2 regions of the Bacillus cereus group sp. BfR-BA-01430 genome follow, and region 2 is predicted to be linked to the other one. Evidence: riboswitches for the same ligand, from Rfam matches in the RefSeq annotation. Region 2 holds a riboswitch; the other holds the start of a gene.

Region 1 (12,980 bases), on a different contig from region 2:
AGCAGAAACGGAAGAAGCTGTAGTTTCAATGCAAAAAGGTTCAAAAGAAGTTGAATCAGGAATTGAGCTTGTTCATAGTAGCGGTGAGTTCTTTGAAAAAATTTCAAAATCAGCGCAGTCTGTTACAAATCAAGTGAAAGCAGTTTCAGGTACTTCAAGTGATGTTTTACAAAAAAGTCAAGGAATCGTGCAGGTTGTGAATCATTTATCTCATATTGCTAAGACATATGCAGAAAGTAGTAATCACGTAGAAGAAAGCATGAAAGAGCAAGAGATGTCTGTTCAAGAAATTGCTGAGCTAGCAACATCTCTAAGTTGGCTTGCTCAAGAGTTACAAGAATTGATTGGTGAATTTAAAAGCGAATAGAGCATAAACAAGGTGTAGATAGTAAGGGAAGTGAATGAAATGGAAGCAGTATTAACAAATTCCTATAATGAAAAAATCAAAGAGTCTCTAGAAAGAATAAACGGAAAAAGTAGAATCCCTATGGATTTCCGAAATCTAGAGGGAGAATTAGAGACAAAAACAATATTGTTTCCAATAGCAACTCATATGGTTGATCTGTTGGGAGCAAGTATAATGTGGTTACATCATATTACTAATGAGAAACATATAATTGTTTTGTATCATGAAAGAGAAAAACTATTTCCTATTATGATCGAAATCTCTCATTTCCTTTCTTATAAAACTTTAAAAGAACAGATTGTTGAGCAAATAGGTCAAATTCAAGCGATGAATGAGACAGACATACAAGAATTACAAAAGCATTATAATCTATCTGGAATTTCACCTATTATTGTTGGTCAAACATACTATCATTCACAGGAGAATGATATATTACAATTTGTCCTTAATGAAGAGAAGCAAGGTGTAGAAGTAATATTTAATGGTTTGATTTGGAAGGAAAAGACGATTGCTCGCTATATGAGGCAAATAGGAGGAGTATTCATACACGCCTTACAGAATAGGGATAAACTTGTTGAGAATTTTCATATTATTACAGATGAAGAGATAGCACTCTATAATGAGATAAATAATACGAAAGCAACATATCCAGAAACAAGCATTGTCGAGATGTTTTATAAAACGGTTGACCAATTTCCAAATCGTATTGCATTATCTTCTAAAGAAGGTGCTTTAACTTATCAAGAATTGAATCAAAGAAGTAATCAAATAGCTCACATGTTAATACAAAATGGTGTGCAACCAGGAGATTATGTGGGGATTTTTATGAAACGCAGTATCGACACAGTGATAAGTATATTAGCTGTGTTGAAGGCTAATGCGGCATATGTTCCAATTGATCCAGATTATCCGCAAAGTAGAATTGAGTATATTATTCAAGATAGTAAAGCGAAAGTTATTTTAACAAAAGAAACAGAGATTACATCTAAAGGTATTCAAGCAATCTCAATCTATGACAGAGAGAATTATTTAGTTAATGATGTGAAGCTTCCTATAAATTGTGATGATATAGCATATATGATTTATACATCAGGATCGACAGGAAATCCAAAAGGAACAATGTTAGCTCATCGAGGTGTTGTCAATTTATGCACTTGGATGCAACGACAGTATGAATTAACAGAAGAGGATGTATTTGCACAGTTTCCTTCATTTAGCTTTGATGCTTCTGTATGGGAATTATTTGCTGCTTTATTTTGCGGAGGCACTTTATATGTATTATTAGAAGAAGAACGTTTATCAGTAGAAGCATTTGCAAATGCAATACATAGAGTAAAAGCAACTTCTATTTTAGCGTTAGCGACAGTTTTTGTAAGACAAGTAGCAACCTATTTAGAAGATGAAGAGATATATAAGCTGAATTCATTGAAACGGATTGCGATTGGCGGAGAGATGTTACCGATCGAGGTAATTAAATTGTGGAGAGAAAGAATTGGAACAGATATTCAAATTCATAATGTATACGGGCCGACAGAGTGTACAGTCGTAACAACAACTTATCCGATTCCGAGTCAATTGAATGAGAATATTGTAAGTGTTCCAATTGGTAAGCCGTGTGCGAATTATCGAATTATGATATTGGATGAGAATATGAGGCTTTGTCCAATTGGTGTACCTGGCGAACTGCATATAGAGTCAGTAGGACTAGCAAAAGGATATTTTAATAAACCGGAAAAAACAGCAGAAGCATTTGTTCCAAATCCATTTAATCCTGATGTTAATATATATAAAACTGGAGATATCGTTAGACTCTTAGAAGATGGGAATATTGAATTTTTACATAGAAAAGATGATCAAGTGAAAATTAGAGGACATCGTATTGAGTTAGGAGAAATTCAAAATCAAATTTCTCAAAATCATAATGTAAAAGAAAATATTGTGTTTGCTAAGAAAAGTAAAGAAGGAAGTCAATATTTGATTGCTTTTTATACAACTTTAACGAAAAAAGACATACCAGAACTCATTTACAAATTACAAGAGCAGTTACCAGATTATATGATTCCGTCTAAGTTAATTTATATTGATGAACTACCACTTACACCAAATAAGAAAATAGATGTTAAGAAACTAGGACAACTAGAAGAAGCGTATGAGCCGACTCGTCTACAAGAATATGTGGCACCATCTACTGAAGCGGAGAAGATCATCGCACAGGCTTGGGCAGAAGTATTAGGAGTTTCCAAAATTGGTGTACATGATGATTTCTTTACTATTGGTGGGCATTCATTAAAAGTATTACGTATTTTAACATTGTTAAAAGAAGATTTTCCGCATTTAACAATTCAAGACTTCTTTAAGGAAAAGACGGTATATAAGTTAGCGCGAATACAAAGGGAGTTAACCCTAGAAGAAAATGTATTTCATGAATATAAATGGATACATGAACCAGAGGCGATTCAGTATACGGAAGGAATAACGGATAACCGGATTTCAAATGTCTTTTTAACAGGAGCAACAGGTTATTTAGGGTCACATATCCTATATGAATTATTACAGCAAACTTCAGCTCATATTTATTGTTTAGTAAGACCTAAAAGAGATGTAGAGCAAAGAATTATTGAAACTGTAACAGGCTATTTTCATGATATTCCAAATGAAGCTCTGGCACGTATAACAGCTGTTCCTGGTGACCTTGGTGAAGAATACTTTGGGCTTAGTAAGGAAGAGTTTATAGCGATACGTTCTAAAGTTGATGCAGTCATTCACTGCGGGGCGGACGTAAGACATTTTGGTGATGTAAAGCAATTTGAAAATGTAAATATTCAAGGGACAAAGCGCATGCTTGCATTAGCCGATGAAGGAGCAGCATTCCACTTTATTTCTACGATTAGTGTTCCAATCGATTTAGCAGTAGAACAATGGGATACGTATAAAAAACGCGGTGATTTTGAGTATAATGTAGAGCTAGAGAATGTATATTCCAATAGTAAACTACAGGCAGAAAATCTTGTTCGTGAAGCAATGAGTCGTGGCATGAGAGGGAATATTTATCGTGCTGGCAATTTAGCATGTCATTCCGAAACGGGAGTATTTCAACAAAATATTGAAGGAAATGCATTTTATCGTCTCATTAAAACAATGTTATTAATTGGACAAGCGCCAAACGTGAAGTGGAAAGTAGACTTTGCTCCAATTGATTTTGCAAGTAAATCGATTGTGACTTATATGCAAGATCCTCAAATTATAGGTGAAACATTGCATATTTGTCATCCAGATCCGATTGATTTTGTACATTTTGTACAGTTAATTATAGAATGTGGGCATCATTTAGAAGTTGTTCCGCTTTCGCAATATGTAGATTCAGGGTTACAGTTAGCGAAAGAGGATGAGGAGATAGCAGAATTGATTGCTTCACAAGTAGCTGGCGATGGAGCGCAGCAGTCTGAAATTGTAATAGGTACAAAACGAACAAATGAATGGATAAAGAAAAAGCAAATTGCAGTGCCAGTCATTGACAAACAGTTTATTCAGAAGCTATTAGTACATGGAAAACAAGTGGGGTATTTTCCACACATAGAAAAATAGCAGACAAAATGTACCATGCTTTTGTTTGTTCAATAAAATAAATCATGCTACAATGAAAACGAATTAAGGACCGGGGAGCCAAGTGGCTGAGAGGATGTAAAGGAACATCGACCCTCAACCTGATCTGGATAATGCCAGCGTAGGGAGTTGCTTAAGGGAATGTAGCATATGTTATTTTATAATAACTTGCATACAAGGCTTTCCTACGTCATAGTAGGAAAGCCTTTTCTTTTTTTAAAACATATTATTTTGCAAAGGGGATTTTAGCATGTCACAACAAGTTACAATTTCATTTTCAGTGGTACCACAAGCAAAAACAAAAGATTTATATGCGGTTGTGGATAAGGCAATTGAAGTTGTCCAACAATCAGGCGTTCGTTACGAAGTAGGCGCGATGGAAACAACGATGGAAGGAGATTTAGATGAACTTCTTGATATCATAAAACGTGCACAACAAGCTTGTGTAGATGCTGGAGCAGAAGAAGTGATTACTTCTATTAAAATCCACTATCGTCCAAGTACAGGTGTAACAATTGATGAAAAAGTATGGAAGTATCGTGATGAATATGACAAAACAGAAGCGATCTAATTTCGCAATTACAACGATTTGGCTGATTCTTCTCATTGCGATATGGGAAGGATCTGTTTCATTATTTCACATTGAACCATGGATATTGCCAAAGCCCTCTACAATCGTACAAGAATTAATTGGCATGAAAGAGCTATTACTTCCAAATATAACAAAGACGTTGCAAGAAGTGATAAGCGGTTTGTTTTTTGCAATTCTACTTGGAACAAGTATTGCTATTATTATGGATGTTATCCCGATTTTTCGTCTTCTTATGAATCCGTTACTTGTCATTTCACAAACTATTCCAATTGTTGTGCTTGCACCTTTATTTATCATTTGGTTTGGATATGGAATGCTACCAAAGGTGATGGTTGTTATTCTCGTTTGTTTCTTTCCCATTGCCCTTAGTATTTTAGAAGGGTTTCAAACAGTAGATAAAAATATGCTCAAATTATTACAAACAATGCGTGCATCAAAATGGCAAATGTATCAAAAAGTAAAATTTCCTGCTGTGCTTCCATATTTTTTCTCAGGGTTAAAAATTGCTGTTACATATAGTGTGATGGGGGCAATTATTGGTGAATGGCTTGGTGCAAGCGAAGGATTAGGGGTTATGTTAACCCGTGCAACAAAGTCATTTTTAACTGCTCGTGTATTTGGTATAGCGGCTATGATTGTAATCGTCACGTTATTTTTATATTCTATCGTAGAATTTATGGCAAGAATAACAGCACCATGGATATATAGAAAGGAAGACAAAAAATGAAAAAGAGCTTAAAAGTCATGTTAGCAACACTGCTTGCAGTAAGTGTTGTCGGCTGTAATACAGCGAAGAAAGAAGATAGTGGTGACAAAGAGAAAAAAGTAAAAGTTGTTTTAGATTGGTTTCCGAATACAAACCATACTGGTTTATATGTAGCAAAAACAAAAGATTATTATAAGAAACAAGGTTTAGATGTAGAAATGATACAGCCTGGTGATAATGTATCAGCAGAGCAAATGATTGCTTCTGGAAAAGCTGATTTTGGTGTGAGCTATCAAGAAAATGTTACATCGGCACGTGTGGAAGGGATTCCAGTTGTATCAATTGGAGCAATTATACAACATAACACATCGGCATTTGCCTCTTTAAAAAAAGATAATATTACTTCACCAAAAGATTTTGAAGGAAAGCGTTATGGAGGATGGGGAGCACCAGCAGAAGAAGCAACTTTAAAAACCATTATGGATAAACATCAAGCAGACTTTAGTAAAGTAGAAAAAATTGTGCTTGGACAAACAGACTTCTTCAAATCAATTGGTCGTGATGCTGATTTTGAATGGATTTATTATGGCTGGGATGGAATTGAAGCGAAACGTAAAGGAAAAGAATTAAATACAATAATGGTAAAAGATTTAGATCCAGCACTAGATTTTTATAGCCCTGTTCTTATTACAAGTGAAAAGAACATAAAGCAAAATAAAGATGTTGTGAAAAAGTTTATGAGTGCAACAGCAGAAGGATATCATTTTGCAATTCAGGAACCAAAACAAGCAGCTGATATTTTAATTAAGAATGTTCCAGATATTAATAAAGAGTTAGTGCAAGAAAGTCAAAAGTGGTTAAGTACAAAATATCAAGATGATGCAAAAGCGTGGGGAGTACAGAAGGAAGAGGTTTGGACAAATTACATGAATTTCTTATACGATAATAAGGTAATCAAAAAGAAAATTGATGTAAAAGATGCCTTTACAAATGAATTCCTTCCAAGTGAAAAATGAGTGGATTACGAATAAAAGATGTTGTGAAAGCATTCGATGGTAAAAATGTATTAGAGAATATTCATGCTTCTATACAAGAAGGCGAATTTGTATCATTTGTAGGCCCGAGCGGTTGTGGGAAAAGTACATTGCTTAATATGATCGCAAGTATTGAAGATACGACGAGCGGTGAGATTATGTATCATGATGAGCTTGTACAAACACAAGACTGTGTAAGTTATATGCCGCAGCAAGATTTATTGCTTCCGTGGCGTTCAGCTTTACAAAATATTGTGTTGCCATTAGAAATTGAGGGGAAGAAGTCCAAGAAAGAGCGTTTAGCAGAGGGGATGGAAGCATTAAAACAATTTGGGTTGTTTGAATATGCAGATCACTATCCCGACTCATTATCTGGAGGAATGAGGCAGCGGATTAGCTTTCTTCGTACGTATTTATGTGAGAAACCTGTTATGCTACTTGATGAACCGTTCGGAAAGTTAGATGCCTTTACAAAAATGGAAGTGCATCGCTGGCTTTTAGATTCTTGGCATCAAGAGAAACAAACAATTGTAATGGTAACGCACGACTTAGATGAAGCGATACTATTATCTGATCGTGTATTCATCTTATCGCAAAGACCAGCAACTATTGTAGGTGAAGTGCACGTTCATTTACCTCGTCCGCGAACAATGGATATGTTAACATCTGTTGAATTAAAAGAAGATAAAACAGAAATTTTAAAGATATTAGCTCCGTATATGAAGAAATAAAGAAAGCCTCTGAATGTGAGATGTTCAGAGGCTTGTTATTTTTTAGAGAAATAGAAGCTCGACAAAAGAAAAACATTCACATTTATAGTGAATGCCTTTTCCCTGTGATTAACATAATTTTGGAGAACTCTTACATGAGAATTATATGAAGAAGCACGCTTATGGTGCGCATATAAGCGTGCTTTTTCTATCATATTGTCTATTTTATAACTATTTATAGATGCCTTTCCCTAACAGGCTACTATCTTTGTTTATATGTATAGATAGCTTAAATTGGAACAACGATTGTCCCTATAACTACAGGATAATGTGGTGAATAAAGAAAAACAAGAGATTTAAAAGGAAATTCATGTAAACTTCAATTTAACTTCATATAAACTTCATATTGGAAACTGAATATAAGGATAATTTGTTTCTTGAGAAGGAAAGCGTCTCCATGCTAAATGAAAGGAATCTGGGAGAGGAATTATTACATAAAGTGAAACTTTAATCAGTGGGAGTTTTACTGCCCTAAAATAGCGGAATACAATAAGGTGAGAACGTATGAAGACAGGATCTGTTTTGAAATAGATTTATAATGAGACAGAGAACACGGTAAATATACGAATAACTTCAACTGATTAGAGTGAATAACAATCCGAGGAAAGGCATTACGAAAATAAGAATCCCCCATCAGGGATTCTTAGAAAGATAGATGGGGGAGTTCAATAAATAGAAAGTAAGTTCAAACTAATTCATTTGTATAACTGGATTTAACATATTTGCTACAGTGCCTGTTCCGGCACCACCAATTGTAACAGAGCCACCCGGAGGAATTTCACTATTCCAGCCAGCATTTGTTATGACATAATGATCATTTTCTTTACGAATAAGTTTCGAGTCCCAAAATTGTGTTAAATTTCCGTTATAATCAAATTCTAAATTCCAATTTTTAATAGGTGTTGTCCCTGTATTTTTAACGGTAATAGAGAAATTATAACCATTACCCCAATTAGAAGTAACTGTAAATTTCACATTCTCAGCATCATCTGGGGGCGAAGTATTGCTGTCATCTGTTTTAACAGTAATAGAAGAAGGCTGTGATTGGTTTCCAGCAGCATCTTTTGCAATGATAGAGAAAACATATTCTGTGTTTGGTGCTAAATTTTTAATTGTCATGTTATTTGTTGTTGTTGTCCATTTCTCCTTTTCAGAACGAACTTCATATTCGGTAACACCGACATTATCAGTAGATGCTGTCCAATTTAGTTGTACGAAGTTGGCATTTTTGTTGGTCACAACAATATTTTTTACAGTTGTTGGGGGTTCGTTATCCTTTTGCTGAATAGGTCCTCCTAATAGTTCCGTGACTAATGTATCAAGTAACTTTGGACCATTACAGTCATACTTTGAGCTCTTACGACAATCTCCACTTAATTCCCAAAACATTGCCCCGCCTAAATCTTTTGCTTTTATATAATCTGTTTTATGTTTCATAGATTCATTGTCGTCATAGCTAATAAATGTTCCTGTATTTTCGTTATATAAGTATGGCACTTTAGCGTTGTCATTCCAGTAACGAACAAAGCCATTTTTGTTTACATAGTTTGCTGCTAGGTCACCATAATCATATATTCCTGTATCACCGGTAGAATAATCATCCCAAGTACCTTTAGAGGCTAGTTTTCCATCGTTACCTGGTGTACATGGCTGATATTGTCCATTGTTATCTTTCCCACAACTTTTCCAACCGCGACCATAAAAAGGAACACCTAGTACAATTTTATCTGCTGGGACACCTTCATTTTTATAAATTTCTACTGCACCATCTACATAATATTTTGTATCAGCTGCTGGATCTTGAGGATCTTTATATAGTGCAGCATTATGATTGGAAGTAGCTTCCCATCCTCCATGAAAGTCATATGTCATAATATTAATCCAATCTACAATTTGGGAAATCTTTTTAAGCTCTGTATGGTCAGCGTAGCGCTGGCTTGCACCTGAAGCAATTGTTAATAAGTAGGATTTTCCATCTTCAGAGCTAGCTTTATCGAGTGCATGTCGAACGTCTTGGAGAAGTAGTGTGAAATTTTGTTTATCTTCGGGGCGATAACTCCCTCCTGGAATTGTTTCAACGCCTGGGTATTCCCAATCTAAATCCACACCATCAAAACCGTATTCTCGAATAAAGGCGACAGCAGATTCGGCAAATACTTTTCTCGTTTTTTCATCAGCAGCCATGTCTGAAAAGCGATTAGACCAAGTCCATCCCCCAACGGATATAAGAGTTTTTAAATGTGGATATTTTGCTTTTAATCGCTTTAACTCTCCAAAATTCCCGCAGCGAGCGTATTTATCGCAATCTTCCCATGTTGTTCCTGAACCTGGAAAGGATTTATTGACATCGGCCCATGGTTCGCCTAATACAAGCGTACCGTTTGGAACATCTTTATTTTGTAGTGGGACACTAGATTCTTTACATGCCCAAGTTTGTTTATTAGGGTTATCTGGGTGTGTAGAAGGATTGCCGTGTCTGCCATTCCAACAAATATCAGCAAATGCATAGTTTAAATGAGTGAGCTTAGAAGCATCTATATCGGCAACTTGATAGTTGCGACCATAGATCCCCCACGAAGGGAAATATCCAACGATTTTTTTGTTTGTTGATGTCGAATCTGCTGATGCGAAATTTGGAGCTATAAAGTTGGTAAGAAAAAGAGGCAAGAAGAGTAGTAGAGAAAGAAGCAAGAGTGAACATTTTTTTATCCTCATCATCATTTCTCCTTTCAAAATTGAAATATGTGTAATGGCAAAATTGCCAATTAACGAAAACAAACAGACATCACGAAGTCTATACAAGTAATAAAGGTTAATTTCATCGTAGCAAACACCATATTGAGTGTAAACGTTTTATTGCTTGGAAAAAGACTTTCTCAATATAAAGGAGTGCAGTAAGCGAAGTATGTATGTAGTAGGGAAAATAAAACTTGAAAATAAAGGAATTTAGAGAATCATTTGAGAAAGAATTGTCTAGAGAAGAGATATTATGACATGGCAATTCTTTGTATGTTCCTGTAACATAATAGGAAAAGGATGTAAGGAGGGGAGAGTGTGGATGTTTTCTTGCATATTGCTGAGGAAAAAATTCGTCAAGCAATTCATAATGGTGATCTTAATGATTTACCTGGGAAGGGAAAACCACTACAATTAGAAGATCTTTCAATGGTACCTCCAGAGCTTAGAATGAGTTATAAAATTTTGAAGAATGCGCATATGATTCCTCCGGAGATGGAGTTACAAAAGGATATATTAAAAATAGAGGACTTGATTGCGTGTTGTTATGATGAGTCAGAAAAGAAAAAGTTAAAAGAAGAGTTAACGGAAAAAACACTTCGCTTTCAACAGTTAATGGAAAAAAGAAAAATAAAAGGAAGTTCGGCTTTTCGTATGTATCAAAATCAAATACTTCATAAATTACGGTAAGAGAGCAAGAAATGAAAAATGTAGTGGTTTGTAATAGAAAGGAGGAATTGAAATGGGATTTGCAATTGCAGCATTGTTATTTATCATTTTAATTGGAATGATTGTAAAAACAGTTCGCTCAAATAGTAAGAAAGTAAACCTACATAAAACAGGAAATGGGGACAATTCATCTACTCATACTTCATCTCCGCTCGTTTTGTTTGCAGGATCTGATAGCGGAACTTCACATGATAGTGGTAGTTCTCATGATTGTGGAAATTCTTTCGGAGGCGATGGCTGCTGCGGCGGTGGAGGAGACTGTTAGAAATACGCTCTTTTATGAGTGTATTTCTTTTTAAACAAACGTTTGATTAATTAAGATGAACTGCTATGAAATCGGTGAAACAAGTGTTTATCCTGTATATTTACTGGATAATAAATAGAAACATAGAATCGATTCATTGTCTTTAAAAAATATTTTTTCTGAATTTAGGAAATATCACCTTGTAATGAAGATTTTATATTTGTTATCATTAGACTGAACGGTCGGTTTGTTGGAGGGAAATATGAGAAAAAGTGCAGAAGAAATAAAAAAAGAAATCGCATACAAAGCAGAGGAATTATTTTCGCAAAAAGGTTACGCTGCAACATCTATGGAAGAGATTTGTGAAATTACAGAGCGCAGTAAAGGAAGTATTTATTATCATTTCAAAAGCAAAGAAGAACTATTTTTATTTGTGGTCAAACAACATACGTATGATTGGATTGAGAAGTGGAGTGTGAAAGAAAAGCAATATCATACGAGTACTGAAAAATTATATGGTCTGGCGGAATTTCATGTAGAAGATACACAACACCCGATTTTTAGTGCGGTAGAAGAGTTTTCTACAAGCCAAGTGGTGAGTAAAGAAGTACTAGATGAAATGCTCGCTTTAGCAAGAGCATCATATGGTGTGTTTGAAAAATTAATTGAGGAAGGAATCCAATCTGAGGAATTTCGTCAGGATAATATTCGTGATCTTATGTATATTGTAAATGGTTTATTGTCTGGGCTTGGTGTGCTTTACTATGAACTTGATCCTATAGAGATGAAACGAGTTTATAAAAAAGCGATTGATGTATTGTTACAAGGAATGGCAGCTGATTCTTAAATCAGTAGCCTTTTCCTTATAAAAAATAGACCGAACGGTCGGTTTATAAGGAGGATTCAAATGAAAAATTTATTTAGTAATCGCGCTTTTTTATTAGTCATGATATCTGATATTTTGCAACAGTTTGCTATTTGGATAAGAAATATGGCACTTTTATATTTTGTTATGGAAAGGACGAACAACGATCCTATCTCAGTTTCATTATTATCGGTTATGGAGTATGCACCTATTTTTATTTTTTCATTTGTTGGCGGTGCACTAGCTGATCGGTGGAATCCGAACCGAACAATGGTGGCTGGAGATATGTTAAGTGTATGTTCCATTATAGGCATTGTTGTATTGTTAAAAATGGATTATTGGCAGGCTATATTTTTTGCAACGCTCGTTTCAGCGATTGTTGGACAATTTTCTCAGCCTTCATCATCAAAAATTTTTAAGCGTTATGTAGAAGAAAAATATGTTTCAAATGCGATTGCATTCAATCAAACGTTACAGTCATTGTTTCTCATTTTTGGTCCAGTTATAGGTTCTGTTGTTTATACACAATTAGGGTTGTTTACAGCGTTATATAGCTTAATTGGACTCTTTTTGTTATCTGCCCTGACATTGTCCTTTTTACCAATATGGATGGAACAAGAGGGAAAAATAGAGCGTACATTAGGAAGCGATATAAAAGAAGGATGGAAATTCGTTCTTCAAACGAAAAATTTAAGCATGATTACAGTTGCTTTTGCGATTATCGGTTTAGCGGTTGGATTAACGAATCCATTAGAAGTTTTTCTCGTTATTGAACGATTAGGATTAGAGAAGGAAGCTGTTCAATATTTAGCAGCTGCTGATGGAATAGGAATGCTAATTGGAGGTGGTGTTGCTGCTATATTTGCTTCCAAGGTACATCCGAAGAAAATGTTTGTGTTTGGTATGTTTGTATTAGCTCTATCATTTCTCGTAGAGGGGGTATCAACATCATTTTGGTTGACTAGCTCCATGAGGTTTGGAACGGGCATTTGTTTAGCTTGTGTTAATATTGTTGTTGGTACACTTATGATTCAGCTTGTACCAGAAAATATGGTTGGACGTGTAAATGGTACCATTCTTCCAATTTTTATGGGAGCTATGCTAATTGGGAATGCATTTGCTGGAGGGTTAAAAGAAGTGACCTCAATCATTGTTGTCTTTTGTATAGCAATGCTACTCATTTTAATGGCAATTTTACCTATTTTACGTATGAATATAAGTGGTGCGAAAGTGACAAATCAAATGGAAAGTACAAAGCAAACTGGTGTTAAAAGTTCATTTGAATAAAGGATAAA
Region 2 (12,980 bases):
AATTTCCCCTATTACCTTACCTTATGTAACAGCTGTTATGTTGCTGTTAGCTATAGGGGGACAGATTTTTTTTATCAGCAAGAGAACTGTACTCGCGCATCAGTCTCACTGAATTATTTTTCCGAAACAAAAGCCCTATCTTCTAAGAGAAGTACTTTTCTCTATCCCGCATGCCTCTAATATAAAAATTCCGCTTCAATATTCGAAGCTATCGTTATATTTATAAAGTGAAATTCCCCTAAAATAGCGGGATAAACAAGCTACTGAATAATCCAAGAAATAAAACGAAATCTTTTATAAATAGTAATTGACCGCTTCCTCCTTATACAAAAAAGCCCAAGAAGTTGATAACACTCTTCTTGGGCCTTTCTCACTATCTTCTTTTCGTAATTTTCCCTGCACCACCAACCCGTGTTTTAGGGGGAGATGTATTCTTTGGCGGAGTTTTAATGGATGATTTTGGCTTCACATCTGAGCTATTACCGCCTGGCGATTTTGTAATTGTTCCTTTCTTTCCTGTAGATGGTGGAACTTTCTTACTCTCTTTTTTCGTAATACTTCCTTGATCTCCTACAGATGGTTTGGAATCAATTTTATCACTTCTTTTAATAATCGATCCTTTTCCCTCTTTTGTAATAGGCGGTGGTGTTTTCTTTTCCTCTTTTGTAGGTGGTCTTTCCGGGATAACTGGCTTATGATTTTGTCTATCATTATATCCGCGATAATCACCACGCGACGATTTATACGAACCAAATATATCATTTAAAATACTTCCGACAATATACCCTTGTAAAAAAGATGGTTGATAATTTTGGCGAACAAATTCTTTATTGCTAATTTCAACTAGTGTATCCGATGGTTTTTCTTTATCTTTTTGAAGGTTATAAAGCTTATCAGAATACACAAGAAACATTTGATTTTCGTCTTCTTTTGACACTTGCTTTGGCTCTTTTTCATCCATCAATTCCTTTGCAACTTGAGGAACTGTTTTATTGGCAGCCCTGTATACATATGATTCTTGCTTACCATCTTTTGCAACTGATTCTAATGGGTAGCGGTCTTGAATGGACTGTTCATTTCCCGCTCCCAATAATATGTAGCCAGCAACTATAAGTATTCCAATAATTACAAAAGTAGCAATACCGAGCGATTTAATCATGGTAAACAATCGGTTTGACATGATTACCGCCTCCTTATGTTGCCCTTATAATTTGTACATCCGCAGAAAGAATCACTTCTCCCTCATACATCATTGTGCGTCCATCTTGCCATTCGATACGAAGTAATTTTCGATTATCCGATTGAAATTCCCATACATATTGCTCATCTGAAACAGCAAACGGTGTTTTTCCCATGACAACAACACGTCCACTATAGCGCTCTTCTAGATGATACTCGATACCATCCATTTCAATTGTTGTTGGAATCTCATCTATCGAATCTAAACGTCCATCAATCGGTGTATATAATTTATAATGCGTACTTTCACGATTTTCAATTTTTAAATAACGAATTGTTTTCCCATCTTGCAAAGTTAGTACAATTTCATTACGAGAATGCATGCTTGTTTTTCCAATTAACTCATACATCATTAATGAAACTTCAATCATATCTCCAGGTGCTAACGTTAATAACGATCGTTCTGGTTTAGCAGGCTCTGGACTTTTTATTATATTTTTAATTCGTTTAAATAAACTCATACTTTCTTCCTCCTCTTTCCGTTATAGACATGCTGCTAAAATAAGTGCGCCAACAATATGTAATGAACCCGCTAATAAAGCATGCGCAACATGCCCTTGCTTTGTTCCTTCTTCTAAATCTAATCCGATTATTTTTCTTAAAATGAATTCAATCAACATTTCTACAACTAATAAAATGACAAATGATACAACTGAGGCTAAAAGCGCTTGCCATAAATCATTCGATTTTGTAATCGATTGTGACAAAATATATCCTTGTGCAAATAATTTCATAATAAAGCGTGTTGTCACAGCTATATTTCCTTTTTTCATTTCTGCTACATCGTTATATTTTGTAAAAATAGAATCAATCCACATCAGTACAAATAAAAGAATAGCGCTTGCACCTGTCCAAACAAACATCGCTAACACATTCATCCACGTCATACAAAAACCTCCTCTAAGAACATAATAAGAAAACCGACATGATTACTTTTCATGTCATGTCGGTTCTTTTATCTTTATATCTATGTTCATTCCCTGTATCGAAATACAAATAAAATAAATTACTTTTTTACAGCATGAAATGCTGCGTCTATATAAAGCTAAACCTCTTTCTCCTAAAAAAGAAAAATTTTTCTTCTGTATTATTTCTCGTACTGCTTCATGATACGCGCTAATTCGTCCTCTACAGCTGAGTTTTTATTTAAAGCTGCAAATTCCTCATCTAGCGACTTTTCTTTTTTATAAATTTCACCGCTTGCCTCTGCTTCTGCTTCTAATTGAAGAGCTTTTTCTTCCATGCGGTTAAGCCCTGCCTTTGCAGTATTAGCATCGAATCCAGACATTGCTTGATTGATACTTTTTTGTGCTTTTGCTGCATTTACACGCGCAACAAGTGTTTCACGTTTATTTTTCAATTCTGTTAATTGCTTGCGCATTTCTTCTAATTTAGCACGAAGGTTATCCGCAGCCGCTTTATTTTGTTCATAACTTGCTTTATATTCATTCATTTTTTGCTCTGCATTTTGCTTCTCTTCTAAAGCGCGACGCGCAAGGTCAATATTATTTGCTTGAACAGCCATATGCGCTTGTTCTTCACGTTTTTTAACAAGTGCTTCTTGCTCTTCAAATAATAATTTAAACTTTTTCTCAAGCGCAATTTGAGCTGCTACACTTTTCTCAGCTTCTTGTACATCCTCTTGCATATCGCGTAAATATTGATCCGTCATCTTAACTGGATCTTCCGCTTTCTCAATGAGTGCATACACGTTTGACATCGTTAAATCTCTTAATCGCTTAAATAAAGACATTTCAATTCCTCCTATATATGAAACCATATTTCAAATCCCCTACTTAGAAACCTTAAAAATCTCCCTTTACAGTAAAAATATTCATTTTTATAACCTTGTGTACATTATATCAAACTCACTATGCCCTTACATCTTATTTTTTAAATATACGAGTAATAATCTGACATTCTTATTACAACATATGTATACAATCCATTATGTTTGATTCCCCTTCTTTTTGTTACTTCATTACATATTTGTCATGTTGCTGTAAGAAAAACCGATCGTTCATATAAAGTTATTCTTATAAAATGAAACCAGAAGTTCAGATTACATTTCAAAGAGCAGTTTGCTTCTTATCATTAGGACTTTATACAATGGATTTTTATTTTTCTACAATCACATCATATTTAGTATAAAAAGGAGATAGGAAACATGAAAAAATTAATCGGAATTGGATTGGCCGCAGCAATATCTTTTGGAGCATTATCAGGTTGTTCATTATTGGGAGAAAAAGCAAATGGTTTCGTATTATATGGTACTGAACAACAAGTTCAACAAATAGCAGACAAAAATAAAAAAGATGTAACAGAAAAAGATGTTTATAAAATGAAACTTGTAACATTAGAAGGAAAGAAAGTACTTGTAATGGATAAAAAAACGGGTGAAGCGCTAGTAAAAAAAGAATTGCTAAAGAAAGTTGAAAAAGATGATGAAACAAAGGCACTTGATACATTACCAACTGTAACGGCAGAACAAGGTGTATTATTTGCGAAAGAAAAGATAGAGAATACGAGCATTGATCATATAAAACTAAAATATGAAGGAAACACAATTATTGGCGATGGCCGTAGCTATGCAGATATGTTTGCAATTGTAGAGAATGCTGCATATGACAACATAAAAGGGGAAGAAAAAACTGTAGGTGTGCTGAAATTTGATAAAGACCCTAGCAAAGAGTTTCCAGGAAGAAACGGAGTAGACGCGGCACAGCTTGTTAAAATAAAAGAATAAATAAAAAGCTTTGCAAATTTCGCAAAGCTTTTTATTTATTCACAGTATGATTCATATTCGGACTACAAGTTTTCGACTGACAAGATTGATTTAAGGAACATGCCGCACATTTTCCTTTTTTACTTCTCTTTACAAAATGAAATAACGTATATACTGCATAACCAAAAATGACAGCACCAATAACAATATTGACTATCATTATTATACATCTCCTTCTAGAATCCGAGTAACGACCCAACTTGATATATGACAAATGTTAATACATAAGCAACAATAAGTGGATACACAACAGAGAAAATCGTCCATTTTATCGACCCTGTTTCCCGGCGAATAACAGCTACCGTTGCAAGACATGGAACGTACAACAAAAGAAAGAACATAAATGCATATGCGGATAAAGCTGTATAGTGCGCTCCCATAATATTTCCTAATACATCTTCTTTTACTGCATAAATAATTGCCATGGTCGAAACAACGACCTCTTTTGCTAAAAATCCTGTTAACAGTGATGCTGCTGCTTGCCACGTTCCAAAACCGAGAGGTGCTAACAGCGGTGCAACGACTCCACCAATCATCGCTAAGAAACTCTCTCCCATCTCAACGTCAAACCCAGATGGACCAGCATAATTTAATAACCAAATCATAACTGATCCACCAAAAATAAACGTACCCGCTTTACGGACAAAGCCTTTTCCTTTTTCCCATGTGCTAAGCCATAATGTTTTCGCTTGCGGCATGCGATAAGGCGGCAATTCCACAACAAAAATAGATTTTTCTTCTTTTAAGATTGTCATAGACATGATTTTTGTAACAAGTAAGGCAAGTACAATCCCAGTGATGTATAACGAAAACACAACAGTCGCCTGGCTATAAGGAAAGAAGACCCCTGCAAATAATGCATATACAGGTAGACGTGCTGAACAAGACATAAATGGTGTTACGAAGACCGTTAATAGTCGTTCTTTTTCTTGTTCAATTGTTCTTGCAGCCATAATTCCTGGAACGTTACAACCGAAACCAATAATCATTGGAATAAACGCTTTCCCATTCAAACCAAAAAACTCCATAATTCTATCCATAACAACTGCGATTCGCGCCATATATCCAGAGTCTTCTAATAATGAAATAAAAAAGAATAAAGCAAAGATTTGCGGGACGAATACTAATACAGCACCAACGCCAGCAATAATTCCTTCCGTAATAAGCGCTTGAATAAAAGCAGAAGCTCCTATATGAACCAGTCCAGCCGTAACCCAATCTGTAAGTTGTCCACTAAAAAATTCATCGAGCATATCCGATAGTGGTGTGCCAATCCACGTAAACGTAACCTGAAAAATGAAAAACATAACTGCTAAAAAGATTGGAAGTCCAAAAATTTTATGTGTAATCAACTTGTCTATTTTTTCTGAAAAAGGAATTTTCCCTTCCTGTTTATGTTGAATGACACTTGTTTTTAACTTTTCAATATACGTTGCACGTGTATTATAAATATGTTTTTCTAACGTACAATCCAGTTTTTTCTCTAACTGAGAGCGTATTGTTATTAATTCATGATAAATGGACAATCCCATTATCTCTTGTTCCACTACTTCGTTATTGCTTAAAAATTGAAGCGCTAGCCATCTTGAATGCTCATAATTTTCTTTCATAAAAAGTGTCATTATATTTGCAATTGCTGCCTCTACTTGTTCACCATATGAAAGAATAAATGAGTTCATTTCCTTCCTATTATTTTCATGAAGAGTAGCTAGTAATTCATCACAGCCTTTCCCACTTCTTGCAACAACAGGAACAACTGTTACTCCTAATATTTCTGATAATCTTTTTACATCAATCACAATTCCGCGTTGCTTCGCCACATCAATCATATTTAAACCAATAGAAACGGGCTTACCAAATTCTAAAAGCTGTAATGTTAAATGCATATTACGCTCAAATTGAGAAGAATCAACAATATTTAACATATAATGAAATTCCTCTGTTAATAAAAAGTGAGTAACTACTCCCTCATCTCGAGAAACAGGATTTAAATCATATACACCTGGTAGATCAATTAATGTTCCTTGTTTATCTTTCAATTTCCCAATCTTTTTTTCTACCGTTACCCCGCTCCAGTTTCCTACATATTCATAAGAACCTGTTAACGCATTAAATAATGATGTTTTTCCTGTATTTGGATTTCCTAGCAATGCAACTTTATTCACACTAATTCCACCTTTATCATTTTCGCATCGCAATGACGAATACTAATGAATTGTCCGCGGCACTCTAGTGTAAACGGCCCTTTGAACATCGCCTTTTGTTTCACACGCAATTCACTTCCTTCCGAAAGACCAAACGCAGCTAATCTCCGTTTTAACAATTTATCTAATGCCTGCATACTTTTCACTAATACTTTTTCACCGACTTGAATATCAACCAAACTCATAATCTTCCTCCTCAAAAGAGAATGATAATTATTTTCAACGAAATTATAGCATACTGTATAAATCGTACACTATAGCTTTTTCTATTCTATTTGTTAACATTTTCGCACACTTATATTGAAATAATGGCAATACAAGATTCATTTGCCATCCTCATCCATTTCGATTAAAATGAATCTAACAAATAAAGAATTTCGTTATCACAGGGGGAGCTATATTGCTGAGAGGGAACAATTTGTTCCGACCCTTAGAACCTGTTAGTTAATGCTAATGTAGGAATTGTGCAAACGTTAAAATACATATCCTCTTCTTCATTACGTATTTTATATCTCCCTATGGTACATAATTCTTTTTTGTGCAACTTGGATTTAGGGGGAATGCCAACATGCGTAATACCAATTTACAAGCGATGATTGAATCTGCAATTCTTGCAGCCTTCGCCTTAATCATCGACATTTTACCATTATCAATTAAAATCCCAACAGGCGGTTCTGTTTCATTTGCTATGATTCCTATTTTTATTATTGCTTATCGCTGGGGATTCAAAATGGCTTTTTTAGGAGGGCTTATTTGGGGATTATTACAAATTGTCGTCGGGGATGCCTATATTTTAACGCCAATACAAGCATGTATTGAATACTTCATTGCTTTTGCTTTTATTGGATTTGCTGGTTTATTTCATCGCCCAATTCAAAAAGCCATTTCAAATAACCACTATGTAGCTGAAGCAAAAGATGATGTTGGGAGTCGCAAAGAAAAAGTAACAGAAAAAAATAACCAAGGAAAAAAAGCTCTCTTGTATATAATCCTAGGGACATTTATCGGCAGTTTTGCACGCTATTTCTGTCATTTTATTGCGGGAATTATTTTCTGGGGGCAATACGCACCAAAAGGACAATCAGCCTTTCTGTACTCTTTCATTGTAAATGGTAGTACAATGCTTGCTTCTTTTGCATTATGTACCGTATTGCTATTGCTTCTATATACAACTTCACCACGTTTATTCCAAAGCATTCGTGCGTATCATATCAATTCAAAAAATAAGAGTGCCTAAATGATATTCTTTAGGTTGTAGGGAAAGCATTCTCTACAACCTTTTTTATTAACAAAATGGAAAAGGCACTGTAGATTTTCTCTATAGTGCCTTTTCGTGTCTCAGTACTTAATTGTTACTTTCACGCGATTCTAGAGTAGGAGAATCCGAAGAAAATTGTCTCGGCTCAGTTTTCTTTAAGTGATTTTTGACGTTACACTTATGATATTGAACACTCCATGCTTCAATCGGGTTAGTAAAGATGAGTCTTTGCTCTTGATTAGGGGTCCCTTCTTCCAAATTACAATGTTCGCCCCATTTACACCATCTCATTGTAAATGTTGAAGAAGTTTCATTATCTGATTGATCAAATAAGTGAGAAAGAGTCATCTCTCCATCTAGTATGATAGTATTACTAGTAGATAGAAAAGCAAAGTTTGTCCAACGTTTCTTCATTCCCCCCTACTCCTTTTCGCATAGAATACCTAAAACTACATTTACCTAAAATGTGTTTGTGTTTGTCTTTTTCTTTACACTTTCTATGGTACCTGAAATAATATCACTCAACTATCGATTATTCTTACAAATCACCTTACATTTTTGTAAGAAATGAAAAAACCTCCATCTCTTATAAATGAAGGCTTTACATTATACTTTATTTTTTATTATCATGTAATCCCGCTTCATATAATTGACGCATCATTCCATGAGAAATAGCTCCAAGAATTAAAGTCATTCCAATTAATGAAACTCGAAGCACAGGAATATCAATTATATAAGCTAACAACCCAAGAACAATTGTTAGAAATAATGCTTTTATAAATGTAACACTTGTGTACTGTTTCTTTTTCATGACTCTCACCTTTTATGAAAACGTTTTCTTTGTCATCATTATATCATATCATCAGACCTTTTGTGGAGGATTTTGTTAAAAAATATTGAATTTTCACTTCTCATTATCATTTTTTGACTTTTCTTTCTCTATCCTTTACAGTCGAAATGTTCATAAGTTTTATAACGCAGGAGGATTCTCATGAATATTAAAATAAAAGATACATTAATCTCCGAAGAAACACTGCAAGCAAAAGTCAAAGAATTGGCACATCAAATCGAGCGTGATTTTGCTGGGGAAGAAATCATTATTATTGCTGTATTAAAAGGTTCTTTCGTCTTTGCCGCTGATTTAATTCGTCATATTAAAAACGATGTAACCATTGATTTCATCTCTGCCTCTAGCTATGGTAACCAAACTGAAACAACCGGGAAAGTTAAATTACTAAAAGATATCGATGTCAATATTACCGAAAAAAATGTCATCGTTGTAGAAGATATTATTGATTCTGGTTTAACACTTCATTTCTTAAAAGATCATTTCTTCATGCATAAACCAAAAACATTGAAATTCTGTACATTGTTGGATAAACCAGAACGTCGTAAAGTAGACTTACAAGCAGAATATGTAGGATTCCAAATCCCTGATGAATTCATCGTTGGATATGGTATTGACTGCGCAGAAAAATATCGTAACTTGCCATATATCGCTTCAGTTGTAACAGAGAAGTAAGTTGACACTTCCATGAAGTGTATTTCTATCATGCATTATTACTAAAGAAGCAAAGGGAGAGATACAAATGAATAAGACAAAGTTTGAAAAAGTTCTACTCATTGTCAATCCAAAAGCAGGACAAGGGGATTTACATACAAATCTAGAAAAAATTGTCCCGCCGCTAGCAGCCACTTTTCTCGACTTACGGATCCTTCATACAAAAGAGCAAGGAGATGCGACGAAATATTGTAGAGAATTTGCAAGTGAAGTTGATTTAATCATTGTCTTTGGCGGTGATGGAACCGTTTTTGAATGTACAAATGGCCTAGCTCCTCTTGAAATAAGACCAACTCTTGCCATTATTCCAGGAGGAACTTGTAACGACTTCTCTCGTACACTTGGCATTCCGCAAAATATTGCTCATGCAGCAAATATGATTGTAAAAGGGGATACAAAGCCAGTTGATGTTGCAAAAGCAAATGACCAATACTTCTTAAACTTTTGGGGAATTGGACTTGTTTCTGAAGTATCTCATAACATTGATGCAGAGGAAAAAGCAAAGCTTGGGAAAATTGGTTACTATTTAAGTACACTTCGTACAGTTAAAAATGCTGATACTTTCTCTGTCAAGATTACGTATGATGGACAAGTATACGAGGATGAAGCTGTCTTAGTAATGATAGGAAATGGAGAATATCTTGGTGGAATTCCTTCCTTCATTCCGAATGTACAATGCGATGATGGTTCCCTTGATATCTTCGCTGTAAAATCAACAGGTTTCCAAGCATTTAGAGATTATATTAACAAGAAACTCTTTGAAGACACTGATGAAAATGATATTTTTCATGTAAAAGCAAAATCTATTCGCATTGAAACGAAAGAGGAAAAAGAAGTTGATACAGATGGAGAAAGTGCCCTGCACACACCATGCCATATTGAAATGTTACCTGGACATTTTACAATGATATATAACCCTAATACAGTGCGATAAAGTGAAACTTTTATCAGTGGGGATTTTCTTTATTCCCCACTCATTATGAACCCTCATCAATCGGACTGTTACGAGCAGCAAGACGCCCACCTATCTTCTTATCTTGAGGTGGGCGTCTCATTCCTATTTATTTACTACCGTACTTTTTTTCTGTATGCACAAATACGAAATACTAGCAATGATAAACATGATACCACTAAAATAGATTCCATACTTCGTCGCCATTTCTACAATTGTTTCAATATGTTTTCCAAACAAAGAACCCAGTATAAAGTAAAATAGTGTCCAAACAAATCCTGTCGTATAAGAATATAAGACATATATTTTAAATGGCATATGATTCATCCCAACTAAATAAGGTACGATATGTCTAACAACAGGTATAAAATAACTTATTACTAATGCATAATGTCCATACCTTCCAACCATGTCTTTTGATCGGAAAATGTATTTCGTTTTTTTCTTTTTCAAGAACTTATCAAGTACTTTTGTGCCAAATATCTTTCCTAGCACATACCCTAAAGAAAGGCCCGAAACAACGCCTAAATAGGTTATCAAAAAAGCAGAAATGATATGTAATATCCCCAGTGACGATGCAAACCCACCGCTCATCACGATCATTTCGTCTGGAATCGGCATTCCAACAATCCCAAGCCATAAACAAAAGAAAAGCGCCACATAACCATACTGCTCTATATAAGATATGAATTCATGTAACTCCATGACTTGTTTCCCCCCTCATTCTCTTTCGACAATTGAAAACATGAGCTGGCGGAAGATTTAGCCAAACTTTTTTAAATGAGATTTCTTGAAAAAAGTGTTGAATAAATGCTTTCTTTGCAAGTGAATATTGGAATGTTATAAACTCACCATCCTCACGTAACGATTCCATTACACTTGATAAAATGCGAGATGACACATCTATTGGTAAAGACGTAAAGGGCAATCCTGATAATATATAATCAACTTTCTCTATTTGTAACTCCTTAATATATTTTTTTATATTTTCAGCTGATCCATGTATAACGAAAACATTTGAATCATTCTTAAATTGCTTTTGTAAATTTTCATAAAAGACTTCATTAATTTCAATCAAAATAAATATAGTATGTTCTTTTTTTCGTTTTATAATCTCCTTCGTAAATGCACCTGTCCCAGGCCCTAGTTCTAGAATGTACTTAGCTTCTTCAAAATTAATTGTACCTACCATCTTTTTAGCTAATCTATTTGAGCTAGGTGCAATTGCTCCAACATTTTTCGGATGCTTCACAAATTCGGTTAAGAATGTAATAAATTTCATTTTCAACCTCTCCCGTTCCTTCAATATCATTTCATATAGCCAAAGTGTATCAATCATTTTTTAAAAAATAGCATCGAAAATTCTTAAGATTTTATGAAGAAGTAAAAAAGACTTTGCGCACATCCGCAAAGTCTTTCTCCATTTATAAACCAAATATTTAATTGTATGAATCAACTAAATAGAAATGGAATGATCATTCAAATGGGCATATATTTGTCTATTCCTTTAACTTTCCGCTATATGTTAGATTACGCTAGCTAATATCACGGGCCGCTCCTCCAGAAATAGCAGACATTACATCTACAACTTGTTGGAAAAATTGTTTACGTTCTAACTCACCACGGTGTAATTCTTTATATAATTGTCCATCCTTCATGAAGATAACACGTTTACAGTAACTTGCCGCAAAGGCATCATGCGTCACCATTAAAATTGTTGCATGATCATATTCATTCAATGATTTCATACTTTCTAATAAATCAGTCGCTGATTTTGAATCAAGCGCCCCTGTTGGCTCATCACCCAAAATCATACTTGGATTTGTAACAATGGCACGAGAGGCTGCGCAGCGTTGCTTTTGTCCGCCAGATATTTGATAAGGAAATTGATTTAAAATATGATTGATTCCAAACTTCTTCGCAATTTCAAGTACGCGTCGGTCAATTTCACTTGCTTTTATCTTCGATAATGCAAGTGGTAACGCAATATTCTCTTTTACCGTTAACGAATCTAGTAAATTGTACTCTTGGAAAATGAAACCTAAATGATTGCGGCGAAATAAAGCCAATGTATCATCATTCATCTTCACAATATCATTTCCATCAATGAAAATCTCACCGCTCGTCGCATGATCAATTGTAGAAAGAACATTTAAAAGAGTCGTCTTACCGGAACCAGATGGTCCCATAATGCCAACGAACTCACCTTCTTTTACTTCCAAATGAATACCCTTTAACACTTCAAATTGATTTCCACCTGTATCATATATTTTTTTTATATTTCTCGCTTCTAGCACTGTTTTCATCTAGCATCCCTCGTTTCTTCTATTCTTTCTTTCTACTCTATCTACTCTCTACTTTTGCCACTATCGATGTTTCGTACAAAAAGAGGTCAGTTATGTAACGGCTTTTAGTAGAAGAAAACGAAATGTAACTTTGTAAAATGACTACTTTACCACTGTAACATCAGGGATCAGGAACCATCCATTCATTCTTCTTACAGGAACATTACATTTCTGTAAGATTAAAAAGTACCTATACTTTTAAGACACCTTTACAAGGATGTTAGCGAATAAAATGAAAGATACAGCAGAAACATACTCAGATTAGTATGTTTCTCCACAGCCTGTTTTTGTGTCTGAACCTCGTTTGATTTGTCAACACTGATAAAAAAGAGGAGAAGGAGAGGTTTCTTATGATGGGTGCCTTAAAAAATCATCGTGATGAGCGTGTCACAGTTTCTGTAGAAGAGCTTGTTCCAAAAGATCATTTTCTTCGTACCATTGAATCTACAATTAGCTTTGATTTTATTGAAGAAAAGTTACGTCCTTACTACTGCGAAAACAACGGTCGTCCTTCTATTCATCCGATTGTTTTATTTAAAATGATGTTTATCGGTTATTTTTACGGGATTCGATCGGAACGTCAGTTAGAGAAAGAGATTAAAACCAATATTGCTTACCGTTGGTTTTTAGGATTTT

What was found. Region 2 has a riboswitch for thiamine pyrophosphate ahead of thiT (energy-coupled thiamine transporter ThiT). Riboswitches for the same ligand answer to the same signal wherever they lie in the genome.
Positions count from the first base shown of each region.
Region 1: another riboswitch for thiamine pyrophosphate. It lies ahead of MR058_RS12900 (MTH1187 family thiamine-binding protein); the one in region 2 lies ahead of thiT (energy-coupled thiamine transporter ThiT).

Region 1 is NZ_JAKUEW010000006.1:112,944-125,923, forward strand. Features, by position in the region: gene MR058_RS12890 (methyl-accepting chemotaxis protein) at 1-367, shown strand, start outside; gene MR058_RS12895 (non-ribosomal peptide synthetase family protein) at 488-3,991, shown strand; TPP riboswitch at 4,053-4,154, shown strand; gene MR058_RS12900 (MTH1187 family thiamine-binding protein) at 4,260-4,580, shown strand; gene MR058_RS12905 (ABC transporter permease) at 4,552-5,328, shown strand; gene MR058_RS12910 (ABC transporter substrate-binding protein) at 5,325-6,323, shown strand; gene MR058_RS12915 (ABC transporter ATP-binding protein) at 6,320-7,072, shown strand; gene MR058_RS12920 (glycosyl hydrolase family 18 protein) at 7,802-9,826, opposite strand; gene MR058_RS12925 (DnaJ family domain-containing protein) at 10,166-10,537, shown strand; gene MR058_RS12930 (hypothetical protein) at 10,590-10,841, shown strand; gene MR058_RS12935 (TetR/AcrR family transcriptional regulator) at 11,083-11,667, shown strand; gene MR058_RS12940 (MFS transporter) at 11,728-12,972, shown strand.
Region 2 is NZ_JAKUEW010000005.1:180,085-193,064, forward strand. Features, by position in the region: gene MR058_RS12070 (MFS transporter) at 1-112, shown strand, start outside; gene MR058_RS12075 (DUF4247 domain-containing protein) at 374-1,180, opposite strand; gene MR058_RS12080 (DUF4178 domain-containing protein) at 1,194-1,700, opposite strand; gene MR058_RS12085 (DUF350 domain-containing protein) at 1,722-2,126, opposite strand; gene MR058_RS12090 (PspA/IM30 family protein) at 2,327-2,992, opposite strand; gene MR058_RS12095 (lipoprotein BA_5634 family protein) at 3,407-3,985, shown strand; gene MR058_RS12100 (FeoB-associated Cys-rich membrane protein) at 4,017-4,184, opposite strand; gene feoB (ferrous iron transport protein B) at 4,201-6,189, opposite strand; gene MR058_RS12110 (FeoA family protein) at 6,186-6,413, opposite strand; TPP riboswitch at 6,607-6,708, shown strand; gene thiT (energy-coupled thiamine transporter ThiT) at 6,797-7,465, shown strand; gene MR058_RS12120 (hypothetical protein) at 7,574-7,900, opposite strand; gene MR058_RS12125 (hypothetical protein) at 8,100-8,297, opposite strand; gene hpt (hypoxanthine phosphoribosyltransferase) at 8,478-9,008, shown strand; gene MR058_RS12135 (diacylglycerol/lipid kinase family protein) at 9,076-9,981, shown strand; gene MR058_RS12140 (DedA family protein) at 10,105-10,704, opposite strand; gene MR058_RS12145 (class I SAM-dependent methyltransferase) at 10,691-11,281, opposite strand; gene MR058_RS12150 (ABC transporter ATP-binding protein) at 11,535-12,305, opposite strand; partial or broken gene MR058_RS12155 (IS1182 family transposase) at 12,695-12,980, shown strand, end outside.